Regions from separate parts of the Pseudomonas sp. AC242 genome, predicted to be linked through region 2. Evidence: predicted binding sites of a transcription regulator. Region 2 holds the regulator's gene; the other holds the start of a gene.
What was found. The regulator sigma-54, encoded in region 2, starts transcription at its own class of promoters, with help from an activator protein. The targets are predictions, from matches to a motif close to ANTGGCATNNANNTTGCTNT.

Region 1 (7,227 bases), 3.8 Mb from region 2:
CTGATGACCTCGCATCCCGGGTAGTCGACCGGATCAAAGCAGCAGATATCAGCTAGGGGCGTTTTGTCCCTGGCGGTCAACACGATTTAAGAGGCGGCATCATTGTCTACGGGTAATTTGGATTTCGAACAGTTCCGGGTCTTCCTGGAAAAAGCCTGTGGCATTCTGCTCGGTGAAAACAAGCAGTACCTGGTCTCGAGCCGTCTCAACAAACTGATGGAGCAGCAAGGCATCAAATCCCTGGGTGAGCTGGTTCAGCGCATCCAGACCCAGCCGCGCAGCGGTTTGCGCGAGCAAGTGGTCGATGCCATGACGACTAACGAAACCCTGTGGTTTCGTGACACCTATCCGTTTGAAGTCTTGAAGAACAAGGTGCTGCCTGAAGCAATCAAGGCCAGCCCCAACCAGCGTCTGCGGATCTGGTCGGCAGCGTGCTCGTCGGGTCAGGAACCGTACTCGCTGTCGATGTCGATCGACGAGTTCGAGCGGTCCAACCTTGGCCAGTTGAAGATGGGCGTGCAGATTGTTGCGACCGACCTGTCCGGCCTCATGCTGACCAACTGCAAGACTGGCGAGTACGACAGCCTGGCCATCGGTCGCGGTTTGTCGCCGGAACGTCTGCAGCGTTACTTCGACCCGAAAGGGCCGGGGCGCTGGGTAATCAAGGCGCCGATCAAGAACCGCGTGGAGTTCCGCTCGTTCAACCTGCTCGACAGCTATGCCGCGCTGGGCAAGTTCGACATCGTGTTCTGCCGCAACGTGTTGATCTACTTCTCTGCCGAAGTGAAGAAAGACATTCTGTTGCGCATTCACAGCACGTTGAAGCCGGGTGGTTATCTGTTCCTTGGCGCTTCCGAAGCGCTGAACGGTTTGCCGGACCATTACCAGATGGTGCAGTGCAGCCCGGGGATCATTTACCAGGCGAAGTGAAGCATGCGGAAAAAAGGGAGCCCTCAAGGGCTCCTTTTTTTTGCCGCATGCTTCACGTAGGAGCTGCCGAAGGCTGCGATCTTTTGATTTTGTTTTTTAAGAACAAGATCAAAAGATCGTCCGATCGCGGCCCGAGCCTTCGGCAGCTCCTACAGGGGGAGGTGTTAACAGGAAGAAGCGGCAGAAAAGCGGCATCCGGCGGAAACCGGTTGCCGCTTTTCTGGCATTGCCGCTTTGCCGACTCCCGGCAAAGCCCCGGTTTATGTGGGTTTTGTGGTTTGGCACGGCGCTTGCTAAAGCTCAGTTACGAAAAACCGGTCACCTGAAGGTTCCCGACATGAGCATCAGCTTCGATAAAGCGCTCGGCATTCACGAAAAGGCATTGGGCTTCCGCGCCCAGCGTGCCGAAGTGCTGGCCAACAACATCGCCAACGCCGATACCCCGAACTACAAGGCGCGGGATCTGGACTTCTCCAAAGTGCTTGAAGCACAGACCCAGAAAAATGCGAACGGCACCATCGCCCTGAACATGACCAACAGCCGTCACATCGAAGCTGAAGGCCTGGGCAACGGCGACGAATCGCTGATGTATCGCACGCCGATGCAACCGTCGATCGACCAGAACACCGTGGACGCCCAACTGGAACAGTCGAACTACGCGGAAAACGCCGTCGGCTTCCAGGCCAGCTTCACCCTGCTCAACAGCAAATTCAAAGGGCTGGTGTCAGCCCTGCGCGGAGAGTAATCCATGTCCCTGTCCAGCGTTTTCAACATTGCCGGCAGCGGCATGAGCGCACAGACCACGCGTCTGAACACCGTGGCCTCGAACATCGCCAACGCCGAAACCGTCTCCTCGAGCATCGATCAGACCTATCGCGCCCGTCACCCGGTGTTCGCCACCATGTTCCAGGGCGGCCAGAACAGCGGCAGCAACTCGCTGTTCCAGAGCCAGGACGCGGCCGGTCAAGGCGTACAGGTGCTCGGCGTGGTCGAAGACCAGAGCAACCTCGAAGCGCGCTACGAGCCGAATCATCCGGCAGCCGACGCCAAAGGCTACGTCTACTACCCGAACGTCAACGTGGTGGAAGAAATGGCTGACATGATTTCCGCGAGCCGGTCCTTCCAGACCAACGCCGAAATGATGAACACCGCCAAAACCATGATGCAGAAAGTACTGACCCTCGGTCAGTAATAAGGGGCGACGGCCATGAGTGTTTCCGATACCACCAGCAGCTTGAGCATGAATGACATCCTGGCGAACTCGTCGAAAAAGACCAGTTCGACCACCGGTGGCATTGCTTCGGCCACTAACAGCGCCACCGGCGGCCAGGCCCTGGGCAAGGACGCGTTCCTGCAATTGCTGGTCACCCAGCTGAAAAACCAGAACCCGCTTGATCCGCAGGACAACAGCGCCTTCGTTGCGCAGTTGGCGCAGTTCAGCAGCCTGGAAGGCATCACCACGCTGAACAGCACGGTCAGTTCGCTGGCCGGCAACTACAACTCCTCGCAAGCCTTGCAGGCTTCGTCGCTGGTGGGTCGCAATGTGATCGTGCAGACCAACTCGGTTCAGCTCGACGATCCGAGCAAAGGCATGACCGGTTCGGTCACCGTTCCGTCGTCGATTGCCGGCGGCACCGTGAGCATCACCGACAGCAGCGGCGCGGTGGTTCGCACCATCGATCTGGGCAGTCGCGCCGCAGGCGCCGCGAGCTTCACTTGGGACGGCAAGGATAAGGACGGCAATCTGGTCAAGACCGGTACCTATACCGTCAAGGCCAACGCATCGATCAATGGTACCTCGACCGATATGGCGACCTACCTGCCGGCCACCGTCACCAGCGTGACGATCAGCCAGACCGGCGGCGAGCTGATGCTCAACCTGTCCGGCAAGGGCACCGTTGCCCTGTCCAAAGTACAAACCATTGGTATATAGAGCCGATTAACCCGGCACAAAGGAGTGGAATATGTCTTTCAATATCGGCCTTAGCGGTCTCTATGCAGCCAACAAACAACTGGACGTGACCGGCAACAACATCGCCAACGTTGCGACCGCCGGTTTCAAATCGTCCCGTGCAGAATTCGAAGACGTCTACTCGGCCACTCGCCTGGGTAGCGGCAGCAAAGTGATCGGCAACGGCGTGCGCCTGGCCAACGTTTCCCAGCAGTTCACCCAGGGTGACATCAACAACACCGGTAACGTGCTGGACATGGGCATCAACGGTTCGGGCTTCTTCACCATGAGCAACAACGGCTCGGTGTCCTACACCCGTGCCGGTACGTTCAAGGTCGACAACGCCGGTTACATCACCAACACCGACTACACCTCGCGCCTGCAGGGTTACGGTGTGGACGCCAACGGCAAGATCATCAACGGCGTTTTGACCGACCTGAAGATCGATACGTCGAACCTGGCGCCGAAATCGACTTCGTTGGTGACGTCGAGCATCAACTTGAACTCGACTGCGTCGGTGATCGTTGATACCGGCACCAACGCCGTCAAGTTCGACCCAAGCAAGCTTGAGACGTACACGAAGAGCTTTAGCACTCCGATCTATGACACGCAGGGCAACTCGCATGTTATGGACCAGTACGTGGTTAAAACTGGCGAGAACACCTGGAAGGTGTACACTCTGGTCGATGGCCGTAACCCGGATGCAGCCGGTAGCGATCCAACCAAGGTCGATCCGGTTGCTTCGACGCTGACGTTTGACAGCTCTGGCAATTTGACTCAGGTCAGCACGCCGAGCACTCTGCCGCCACCGAACCCGAACCCGATCATCAGCAGCGACTTGAAACTGACCGGCTGGAAGCCGGGCACAGTGGTCAACGGTACGTTCACGCCTAACGGTGCGTCTGCCAACCCGGCCGGTATTACCATTTCGATGGCCAAGACCACTCAGTACAACGCTGACACCGCGCGTTCGATTCCGACTCAGGACGGTTACGCCACTGGCCAGATCACCAACCTGACCATCGACGGCACCGGTACGCTGTTTGCCAACTTCAGCAACAACCAGAGCAAGGCCATCGGCCAGGTTGCACTGGCCAGCTTCACCAACGAACAAGGCCTGCAGGCTATCGGTGGCACCAGCTGGAAAGAGACGTTTGCTTCGGGTATCCCGGGCTACGATGCACCGGAAACCGGTACCTTGGGTTCGGTTGTTTCCAACTCGCTGGAAGAGTCGAACGTTAACCTGACCAACGAGCTGGTAGACCTGATCAAAGGCCAGAGCAACTATCAGGCGAACGCCAAGACTATTTCCACTCAGAGCACCATCATGCAGACCATCATTCAGATGACTTGATGTGATTCGATAGCTGCATTGAAAACCGACGCCTTGAGCGTCGGTTTTTTTATGCGTGTCACTAAATTTACATTCACCAATTAACCGTTTGTCTGAATTTATGGTGTGGAAGTTGCAGTCCTGCCTGGCAAAGGACCTTGGCGTCAAAACTTCGCACGACCTGCTTCATTGGGCCATGACACTGGATGGCGATATGGAAGTCAGGAAGCTTCTACCTGGTTTTTCAACCGTAGTTTCCAACACAAAAACACAAGGACGATGTAATGGCGATAATCAACGGGACCGCTGGTGCCGATAATCTGCTCGGTACTGCGGGCGATGATCAGATACGCGGTTTGGCGGGTAATGATGTCTTGAATGGTGGGGCAGGTAATGATCTGTTGATCGGCGGCGATGGCGCCGATCAACTGATTGGCGGTGCCGGCTTCGACACCGTCAGCTATGAAGATGTACCCAACAGCGTGGCGGTGTCCCTGAACCTGAAAACCGGTGTGCATACCGGGTATGCAGCGGGCGATACCTTTGTCGGGATTGAGAGTTTCCGTGGTTCAAATTATGACGATACGTTCTATGCCAGCGCTGCTGCCGACAACCTTGATGGTTACAACGGTAATGACCGACTGAGCTACGCGCAGTCGGAGCAAGGCGTCAACATCACCATGACCGCCGCGCGTGTGGGCACCGGTCTGGGCGGCGACGCGCAAGGTGACACGTTCTCGGATTTCGAAACCATTATTGGCTCGAACTACAACGACGTATTCACCGCCTCGCTGGGTACCACGACCTTCTACGGCGGTGCCGGCAATGACGTGTACATCATCAACGGTTCGGCCAGCCAGAATGTGGTGGAAATGGCCGGCGGCGGTGATGATGAAGTGCGCACCACACTGAACACCATCACCCTGGCCAGTGAAGTCGAGCGTCTGACCTTTACCGGTACCGGCAACTTCATTGCTCGTGGCAATGCCTCGGACAACGTCATTACCGGCGGTGCCGGCAATGACATCCTGATGGGAGGCGCAGGTGCCGACCAACTGATTGGCGGCGCAGGTTTCGATATCGTCAGCTATGAAGACGTACCCAGCAGCGTGGCGGTGTCCCTGAACCTGAAAACCGGTGTGCATACCGGGTATGCAGCGGGCGATACCTTTGTCGGGATTGAGAGTTTCCGTGGTTCAAATTATGACGATACGTTCTATGCCAGCGCTGCTGCCGACAACCTTGATGGTTACAACGGTAACGACCGGCTGAGCTATGCGCAGTCGGAGCAAGGCGTCAACATCACCATGACCGCCGCGCGTGTGGGCACCGGTCTGGGCGGCGACGCGCAAGGTGACACGTTCTCGGATTTCGAAACCATCATTGGCTCGAACTACAACGACGTATTCACCGCCTCGCTGGGTACCACGACCTTCTACGGCGGTGCCGGCAATGACGTGTACATCATCAACGGTTCGGCTAGCCAGAATGTGGTGGAAATGGCCGGCGGCGGTGATGATGAAGTGCGCACCACACTGAACACCATCACCCTGGCCAGTGAAGTCGAGCGTCTGACCTTTACCGGTACCGGCAACTTCATTGCTCGTGGCAATGCCTCGGACAACGTCATTACCGGCGGTGCCGGCAATGACATCCTGATGGGAGGCGCAGGCGCCGACCAACTGATTGGCGGCGCAGGTTTCGATATCGTCAGCTATGAAGACGTACCCAACAGCGTGGCGGTGTCCCTGAACCTGAAAACCGGTGTGCATACCGGGTATGCAGCGGGCGATACCTTTGTCGGGATTGAGAGTTTCCGTGGTTCAAATTATGACGATACATTCTATGCCAGCGCTGCTGCCGACAACCTTGATGGTTACAACGGTAACGACCGGCTGAGCTATGCGCAGTCGGAGCAAGGCGTCAACATCACCATGACCGCCGCGCGTGTGGGCACCGGTCTGGGCGGCGACGCGCAAGGTGACACGTTCTCGGATTTCGAAACCATTATTGGCTCGAACTACAACGACGTATTCACCGCCTCGCTGGGTACCACGACCTTCTACGGCGGTGCCGGCAATGACGTGTACATCATCAACGGTTCGGCCAGCCAGAATGTGGTGGAAATGGCCGGCGGCGGTGATGATGAAGTGCGCACCACACTGAACACCATCACCCTGGCCAGTGAAGTCGAGCGTCTGACCTTTACCGGTACCGGCAACTTCATTGCTCGTGGCAATGCCTCGGACAACGTCATTACCGGCGGTGCCGGCAATGACATCCTGATGGGAGGCGCAGGTGCCGACCAACTGATTGGCGGCGCAGGTTTCGATATCGTCAGCTATGAAGACGTACCCAGCAGCGTGGCGGTGTCCCTGAACCTGAAAACCGGTGTGCATACCGGGTATGCAGCGGGCGATACCTTTGTCGGGATTGAGAGTTTCCGTGGTTCAAATTATGACGATACGTTCTATGCCAGCGCTGCTGCCGACAACCTTGATGGTTACAACGGTAACGACCGGCTGAGCTATGCGCAGTCGGAGCAAGGCGTCAACATCACCATGACCGCCGCGCGTGTGGGCACCGGTCTGGGCGGCGACGCGCAAGGTGACACGTTCTCGGATTTCGAAACCATCATTGGCTCGAACTACAACGACGTATTCACCGCCTCGCTGGGTACCACGACCTTCTACGGCGGTGCCGGCAATGACGTGTACATCATCAACGGTTCGGCTAGCCAGAATGTGGTGGAAATGGCCGGCGGCGGTGATGATGAAGTGCGCACCACACTGAACACCATCACCCTGGCCAGTGAAGTCGAGCGTCTGACCTTTACCGGTACCGGCAACTTCATTGCTCGTGGCAATGCCTCGGACAACGTCATTACCGGCGGTGCCGGCAATGACATCCTGATGGGAGGCGCAGGTGCCGACCAACTGATTGGCGGCGCAGGTTTCGATATCGTCAGCTATGAAGACGTACCCAGCAGCGTGGCGGTGTCCCTGAACCTGAA
Region 2 (7,227 bases):
GAGCAGACGGATCAGACGGACCAACACGCCCATGGCGATCGGATCCTGCCCGACGAACGGTTCGTCGTACATGAGGATCTGCGGATCGAGCGCAATCGCCCGCGCCAGTGCGACACGGCGCTTCATGCCACCCGACAGCTCATCCGGCATCAATTCGATGGCACCGCGCAGACCGACCGCCTGCAATTTGAGCAGGACGATGTCGCGGATCATTTCTTCCGGCAAATCGGTATGAACACGCAGTGGGAAAGCGACGTTCTCGAACACATCGAGATCGGTGAACAGCGCGCCGCTTTGAAACAGCACACCCATGTGCTTTCGCGCATCGAACAGATCGCTGCGCGAAAGCGCAGGCAGGTTCTGGCCGTTGACCCAGACTTCGCCGCTGGCAGGGCGCAATTGTGCACCCATCAATCGCAGCAGCGTGGTCTTGCCACACCCGGAAGGTCCCATGATGCCGGTGACCTTGCCGCGCGGGATGCGAATATCGACGTTATTGAAAATGCTGCGCGCACCGCGCTTGAAGGAGACTCCCTTCAGCTCGACCGCGTAGGCGTTATCGGCACTCATCTAAACTCCTTGCGATGCAGCCTCTCACTCGGACGCCTGTCTTTACTTAAAAAGCACGTACATCCCGGGCAGGCCGAACTGGCGGCGAACTATATCACTGCAAAGGCTAAGCGCCCAAGGCTTGTACCAGCCTGTGTTCGGCGATATGACAGGTGCGCAGGCTCTTTTGCCGGCTTTTGGTAACGAGGAATGACAAAGCACGACGAACTTGCGTGAGCCTTTGCAACATAACCGCTATAATCGCCGCCTTTTCATCGGGCTATACGATTTCTGACATGAGCCAATCCAGCGACCTGATTCAATCGGCACAACGCACCATCCAACTCGAAGTGGAAGCCGTACAAGGCTTGCTGCCCCATATCGACGCCGATTTCGTACGTGCTTGCGAGATGATTCTGGCCAGTAAAGGCCGTGTGGTCGTGGTTGGCATGGGCAAATCCGGGCACATCGGCAACAAGATTGCCGCGACCCTGGCCAGCACCGGCACCCCTGCATTTTTCGTGCACCCGGCCGAGGCCAGTCATGGCGACATGGGCATGATCACCCGCGACGACGTGATCCTGGCCCTGTCGAATTCCGGCTCGACCAATGAAATCGTGACTTTGCTGCCATTGATCAAACGTCTGGGCATCCAGTTGATCAGCGTCACCGGCAACCCGCAATCGCCGCTGGCCAAGGCGGCCGAAGTCAATCTCAACGTTCACGTCGAACACGAAGCCTGCCCGCTGAACCTGGCACCGACCTCGTCGACGACCGCAGCACTGGTCATGGGCGATGCGCTGGCCGTGGCACTGCTGGAAGCACGCGGCTTCACCGCCGAAGATTTCGCTTTCTCGCACCCGGGTGGCGCCCTCGGCCGTCGCCTGCTGCTGAAAGTGGAAAACGTCATGCACGCCGGACAAGAGTTGCCGCAAGTCCAACGCGGCACGCTGCTCAAAGACGCATTGATGGAAATGACCCGTAAAGGTCTGGGCATGACCGTTATCCTTGAAACGGACGGTAAACTCGCCGGGATCTTCACCGACGGCGACTTGCGCCGCACGCTGGATCGCAGCATCGACATCCGCAGCGCCACCATCGACCAGGTAATGACGGCCCACGGCAAGACTGCCCGCCCGGAAATGCTGGCCGCCGAAGCCCTGAAAATCATGGAAGATCACCGAATCAACGCATTGGTAGTCGTAGACGAGGAAGATCGCCCGGTCGGCGCCTTTAACCTCTCCGATCTGCTGCGCGCAGGAGTCATGTAATGAGCAACGATCTGCTGCAACGCGGCAAAGCGATCAAACTGGCGGTTTTCGACGTCGACGGCGTTCTCACCGACGGTCGCCTGTACTTCCTTGAAGACGGCAGCGAGTTCAAGACCTTCAACACCCTCGACGGTCAAGGCATCAAAATGCTGATGAACGCCGGCGTGCAGACCGCTATCATCAGCGGCCGCAAGACACCCGTCGTTGAACGTCGAGCGAAAAACCTGGGGATTCCCCACCTGTTTCAGGGCCGCGAAGACAAATTGGTTGTTCTCGACGGTCTGCTTGAGCAACTGGGCCTAAGCTATGAAGAAGTCGCTTACCTCGGTGACGATCTGCCCGATCTGCCGGTGATTCGCCGTGTTGGTCTGGGCATGGCCGTAGCCAACGCCGCCGATTTCGTCCGCGAACACGCCCATGGCGTAACCCGCGCCCGTGGTGGCGAAGGGGCCGCCCGCGAATTCTGCGAATTGATCCTGCGCGCCCAGGGCCGCCTCGATGCGGCCAACGCCGCGTACCTGTGAGCCAAACCATGTTTAGCAAAAAATTTCGCAACTTCCTGCTGTTCGGCTGTATCGCGGCGATATTTGCCGCGGTGGGCTACTGGAACATCAGTCCGGAACGCTTCCTCGACAAGCCACCGGTGACGTCGGTCGAAACGCCTATCGACTGGTATGCAACCAACACGCACACCCTGCAATACCTGCCGGACGGCAAAGTGCAGTATGAAATGACCTCCGACAAGGCCGAGCACGTCAAGGCTACCGATGTCACCCTGGTCACAAAGCCGGACCTGAACATGTATCGCGGCACCGACTTCCCTTGGCACGTAACCAGCGAACGCGGCGAAGTGAACTCGGGCGGTACCGAAGTTGAACTGATCGATTCGGTACGCGTACAGCGCACCGATGAGAAAAAACGCGGCACTCTGATCACCAGCACCCGCATGACCGTGTTCCCGCAGCAAGAATATGCGCAGACCGAGCAACCCGTTAGAATCGAGGGTGCTGGCGGTGTATCGACTGGCGTCGGAATGAAAGCGTACCTGAAGGAAAGCAGGATACACCTGCAATCGAACGTAAGAGGACAGTATGAGGCTCGTTAAAACCCTCCCTATTTTGCTCAGTCTGGGCGCAGCACTGGGAAGCGTGAGCGCCTGGGCTCTGCCGAACGATCAGCAGCAACCTATCCGCATTCAGGCCGACGACGCCCAACTGGATGACAAGAACGGCATCGCCACCTACAAAGGTGATGTGATCATCACCCAAGGCTCGATGATCGTTAAAGGCAACACGGTGACCATCACCCGTACGCCGGCTGGCGATATCGACGTCGTGACGTCGGTGGGCAACCTCGCCTACTTCGAACAGTTGCAGACTCAAGGTGATGCCAAGCCTGTACAGGGCTGGGGCGTAACGATCCAGTACCACGCCGCGCAAAACCGCGTTGTACTGATCGACAAGGCCAAGGTTGTCGACAAGGACAACAACACGACGCAAGGCGAGAAAATCGTCTATGACACCGTGAAGAAACTGGCCAGCGCCGGTCGCGCTACCGGCAGCAAGGTTACCGAGGCGCGTCCGCGCATCGACATGGTGATCCAGCCGAAGAAGAAAACCGACGAGAAAACCCAGTAATGGCAACTCTGAAAGCTCAGCACCTGGCCAAGGCCTATAAAAGCCGCCAGGTCGTGCGTGATGTCAGCCTGTCGATCGACAGCGGCCAGATCGTCGGCCTGCTCGGCCCGAACGGCGCCGGCAAGACGACCTGCTTCTACATGATCGTCGGCCTGGTACAGGCCGATCAGGGTCGCGTGCTGATCGATGATCTGGACGTCAGCCACCAGCCGATGCACGGTCGTGCCAAGGCCGGTATCGGCTATCTGCCGCAAGAAGCGTCGATCTTCCGCAAACTGTCGGTGGCCGACAACATCATGGCCATCCTCGAGACCCGCCAGGAGCTCGACAAGGCCGGCCGTCGCAAAGAGCTGGAAAACCTGCTGCAGGAATTCCACATCAGTCACATCCGCGACAACCTCGGCATGAGCCTGTCCGGTGGTGAACGCCGCCGTGTGGAAATCGCTCGCGCGCTGGCAACGGCACCGAAATTCATCCTGCTCGACGAACCGTTCGCCGGTGTCGACCCGATTTCGGTCGGCGACATCAAGCAGATCATCCACCACCTCAAGGCCAAGGGCATTGGTGTACTGATCACCGACCACAACGTCCGTGAGACGCTGGACATCTGCGAAACCGCTTACATCGTCAACGACGGTCAGTTGATTGCCGAGGGCGATGCAGAAACCATCCTGGCCAACGATCTGGTCAAGGAAGTGTATCTGGGCCACGAGTTCCGCCTGTAAGCGCAACAGTGCCCGGTGCGCCGCCCGGGCGCTGTATCGATTCAAGCAGGATTTAATACGCTTTAATTGTTACAGCGCTCTAGGCAAACACTTCAGTTTCAGGCATATAATTTGCTTAAGTTTGGCGCTTCGGCGCCCTGTAGTGGATGGCGCATAGCGCCGGCGAATAAGGTGTTAAGCCCCTGCCATGAAACCATCGCTAGTCTTGAGAATGGGCCAGCAGCTGACGATGACACCGCAGCTGCAACAGGCCATCCGTCTGCTCCAATTGTCGACCCTGGATCTGCAACAGGAAATCCAGGAGGCTCTGGAATCCAATCCGATGCTCGAACGCCAGGAAGAAGGCGACGACTTCGACAATTCCGACCCCATGGCCGACAACGCCGAACAGAAGCCCGCCACCGAAATCCAGGAACCGTCCTATCAGGAAACTGCCCCGACGGTGGACAACCTCGAGGAGGGCGAATGGAACGAGCGCATCCCCAACGAGCTTCCGGTCGACACCGCCTGGGAAGACGTCTACCAGACCAGTGCCAGCAGCCTGCCGAGCAGCGACGATGACGAGTGGGACTTCACCACACGCACCTCCGTCGGCGAGAGCCTGCAAAGCCATCTGCTGTGGCAACTGAACCTTGCACCGATGTCCGACACCGATCGCCTGATCGCCGTCACCCTGATCGATTGCATCAACAATCAGGGCTACCTGGATGAAACCCTCGAAGAGATCCTCGAGGCGTTCGATCCGGAACTGGACATCGAACTGGACGAAATCGAAGCCGTCCTGCACCGCATTCAACAATTTGAACCAGCCGGCATCGGCGCCCGCAACCTCGGCGAATGCCTGCTGCTGCAATTGCGCCAGCTGCCAGCCAAGACGCCTTGGCTGGCTGAAGCCAAGCGTCTGGTCAGCGATTACATCGACCTGCTCGGCGGCCGCGACTACAGCCAGTTGATGCGTCGCATGAAGCTCAAGGAAGACGAACTGCGTCAGGTCATCGAACTGGTGCAGAGCCTGAATCCGCGCCCAGGCTCGCAAATCGAGTCGACTGAAGCCGAATATGTTGTCCCTGACGTTATCGTGCGCAAGGACAACGAGCGCTGGCTGGTCGAGCTCAATCAGGAGTCGGTGCCACGCCTGCGCGTCAATGCCCAGTACGCCGGTTTCGTGCGTCGCGCCGACACCAGCGCCGACAACACCTTCATGCGCAATCAGTTGCAGGAAGCCCGCTGGTTCATCAAGAGCCTGCAGAGCCGCAACGAAACCCTGATGAAAGTTGCCACCCAGATCGTCGAGCATCAGCGCGGTTTTCTGGAGTACGGCGACGAAGCCATGAAGCCGCTGGTCCTGCATGACATCGCCGAAGCGGTCGGCATGCACGAATCAACGATTTCACGGGTGACCACACAGAAATTCATGCATACCCCGCGCGGTATTTATGAGTTGAAATACTTTTTCTCCAGCCACGTCAGCACCTCCGAAGGCGGCGAATGCTCGTCCACAGCGATCCGCGCGATCATCAAAAAACTGGTTGCAGCGGAAAATCAGAAAAAGCCGTTGAGTGACAGCAAGATCGCTGGTTTACTGGAGGCACAAGGCATTCAGGTGGCTCGCCGCACCGTCGCCAAGTACCGCGAATCCCTCGGGATCGCGCCTTCGAGCGAACGCAAGCGGTTGATGTAAGCCACGTTACAGCGTTCCAGTGGCAGGCTTTTCGGCCTGCCGCTTTATGCACTGGCAACGAAGGAGAAGCTGTATGCAAGTCAACATCAGTGGACACCAACTGGAAGTGACCCAACCTCTGCGTTCCTACATCGAGGAAAAACTCCAACGACTGGAGCGACATTTCGACAAGATCACCAACGTGCAAGTCACGATGTGCGTCGAAAAGCTGAAGCAGAAAATTGAAGCCACCTTGCATATACCCGGCAGCGAAGTGGTCGCTAACGCAGAAGATACTGATATGTATGCTGCGATCGACTCACTGACCGACAAGCTGGATCGCCAACTCAAAAAGCATAAGGAAAAGACCCAGAGCCTCCTTCAGGGCGCTACCGGTCGTTAACATCCCTAATCCATGATCCGACTTGAAACCATCCTGACCCCCGGCCGTTCCCTCGTGAACGTGCCGGGCGGCAGTAAAAAGAAAGCCCTCGAACAAATTGCCAACCTGATCGCCCGCGAAGTGCCGGATCTGGAGATGCAAGATGTCTTCGAGGCGTTGATTGCCCGTGAAAAACTCGGCTCCACCGGTTTTGGTAACGGCATCGCCATTCCTCACTGCCGTCTCAAGGGTTGCCAGTCGCCTATCAGCGCCTTGATGCACCTTGATACGCCAATCGATTTCGACGCCATTGATGGCGCTCCGGTTGACCTGCTGTTCGTACTGCTGGTCCCGGAAGCCGCCACCGATGCGCACCTGGAGTTGCTGCGTCAGATCGCCAGCATGCTCGACCGCAAGGACGTGCGCGATAAGCTGCGCAGCGCCGCGAGCAACGAAGCCTTGTATCAGGTTGTCCTGGACGAGCAGAACGGGCATTAATCATGCGCTTGATCATCGTCAGCGGCCGTTCCGGCTCGGGTAAAAGTACGGCTCTGGATGTCCTTGAGGACAACGGCTATTACTGCATCGACAACCTTCCTGCAGGCTTGCTGCCGGAACTGGCCGAACGCGCGCTGATTCACACTGAGCTGGCGCAACCGCTGGTGGCCGTGTCCATCGATGCGCGCAACCTGCCGAGCCACCTGACGCGCTTTCCGGAGCTGCTTGAAGATGTCCGGGGAAAGCACATCCAGTGCGACGTTCTGTATCTGGACGCCGACGAAGAAACCCTGCTCAAGCGTTTCTCCGAGACTCGCCGTCGCCATCCACTGAGCAACGCCAACCGCTCGCTGGCCGAGGCGATCCAGGATGAAACCGCCCTGCTCGGCCCGATTGCCGACCTCGCGGACCTGAAGATCAACACCACCAATCTGAACCTGTATCAGCTGCGCGACAGCATCAAGCTGCGCCTGCTGAACCAGCCGGAGCCGGGGACCGCATTTCT

Region 1: the regulator sigma-54 is predicted to act here: its motif matches at 1,208-1,227, upstream of flgB (flagellar basal body rod protein FlgB).

Annotation. Positions count from the first base shown of each region.
Region 1 covers NZ_OZ409873.1:4,013,385-4,020,611, reverse strand. Annotated here, with positions in the region: gene ACZZ0A_RS18030 (chemotaxis protein CheV) at 1-56, shown strand, start outside; gene cheR (protein-glutamate O-methyltransferase CheR) at 103-930, shown strand; gene flgB (flagellar basal body rod protein FlgB) at 1,268-1,675, shown strand; gene flgC (flagellar basal body rod protein FlgC) at 1,679-2,122, shown strand; gene flgD (flagellar hook assembly protein FlgD) at 2,138-2,863, shown strand; gene flgE (flagellar hook protein FlgE) at 2,895-4,235, shown strand; gene ACZZ0A_RS18000 (beta strand repeat-containing protein) at 4,499-7,227, shown strand, end outside.
Region 2 covers NZ_OZ409873.1:226,397-233,623, reverse strand. Annotated here, with positions in the region: gene ACZZ0A_RS00965 (ATP-binding cassette domain-containing protein) at 1-570, opposite strand, end outside; gene ACZZ0A_RS00960 (KpsF/GutQ family sugar-phosphate isomerase) at 846-1,820, shown strand; gene ACZZ0A_RS00955 (KdsC family phosphatase) at 1,820-2,344, shown strand; gene lptC (LPS export ABC transporter periplasmic protein LptC) at 2,353-2,925, shown strand; gene lptA (lipopolysaccharide transport periplasmic protein LptA) at 2,912-3,457, shown strand; gene lptB (LPS export ABC transporter ATP-binding protein) at 3,457-4,182, shown strand; gene ACZZ0A_RS00935 (RNA polymerase factor sigma-54) at 4,370-5,863, shown strand; gene hpf (ribosome hibernation-promoting factor, HPF/YfiA family) at 5,937-6,245, shown strand; gene ptsN (PTS IIA-like nitrogen regulatory protein PtsN) at 6,258-6,722, shown strand; gene rapZ (RNase adapter RapZ) at 6,725-7,227, shown strand, end outside.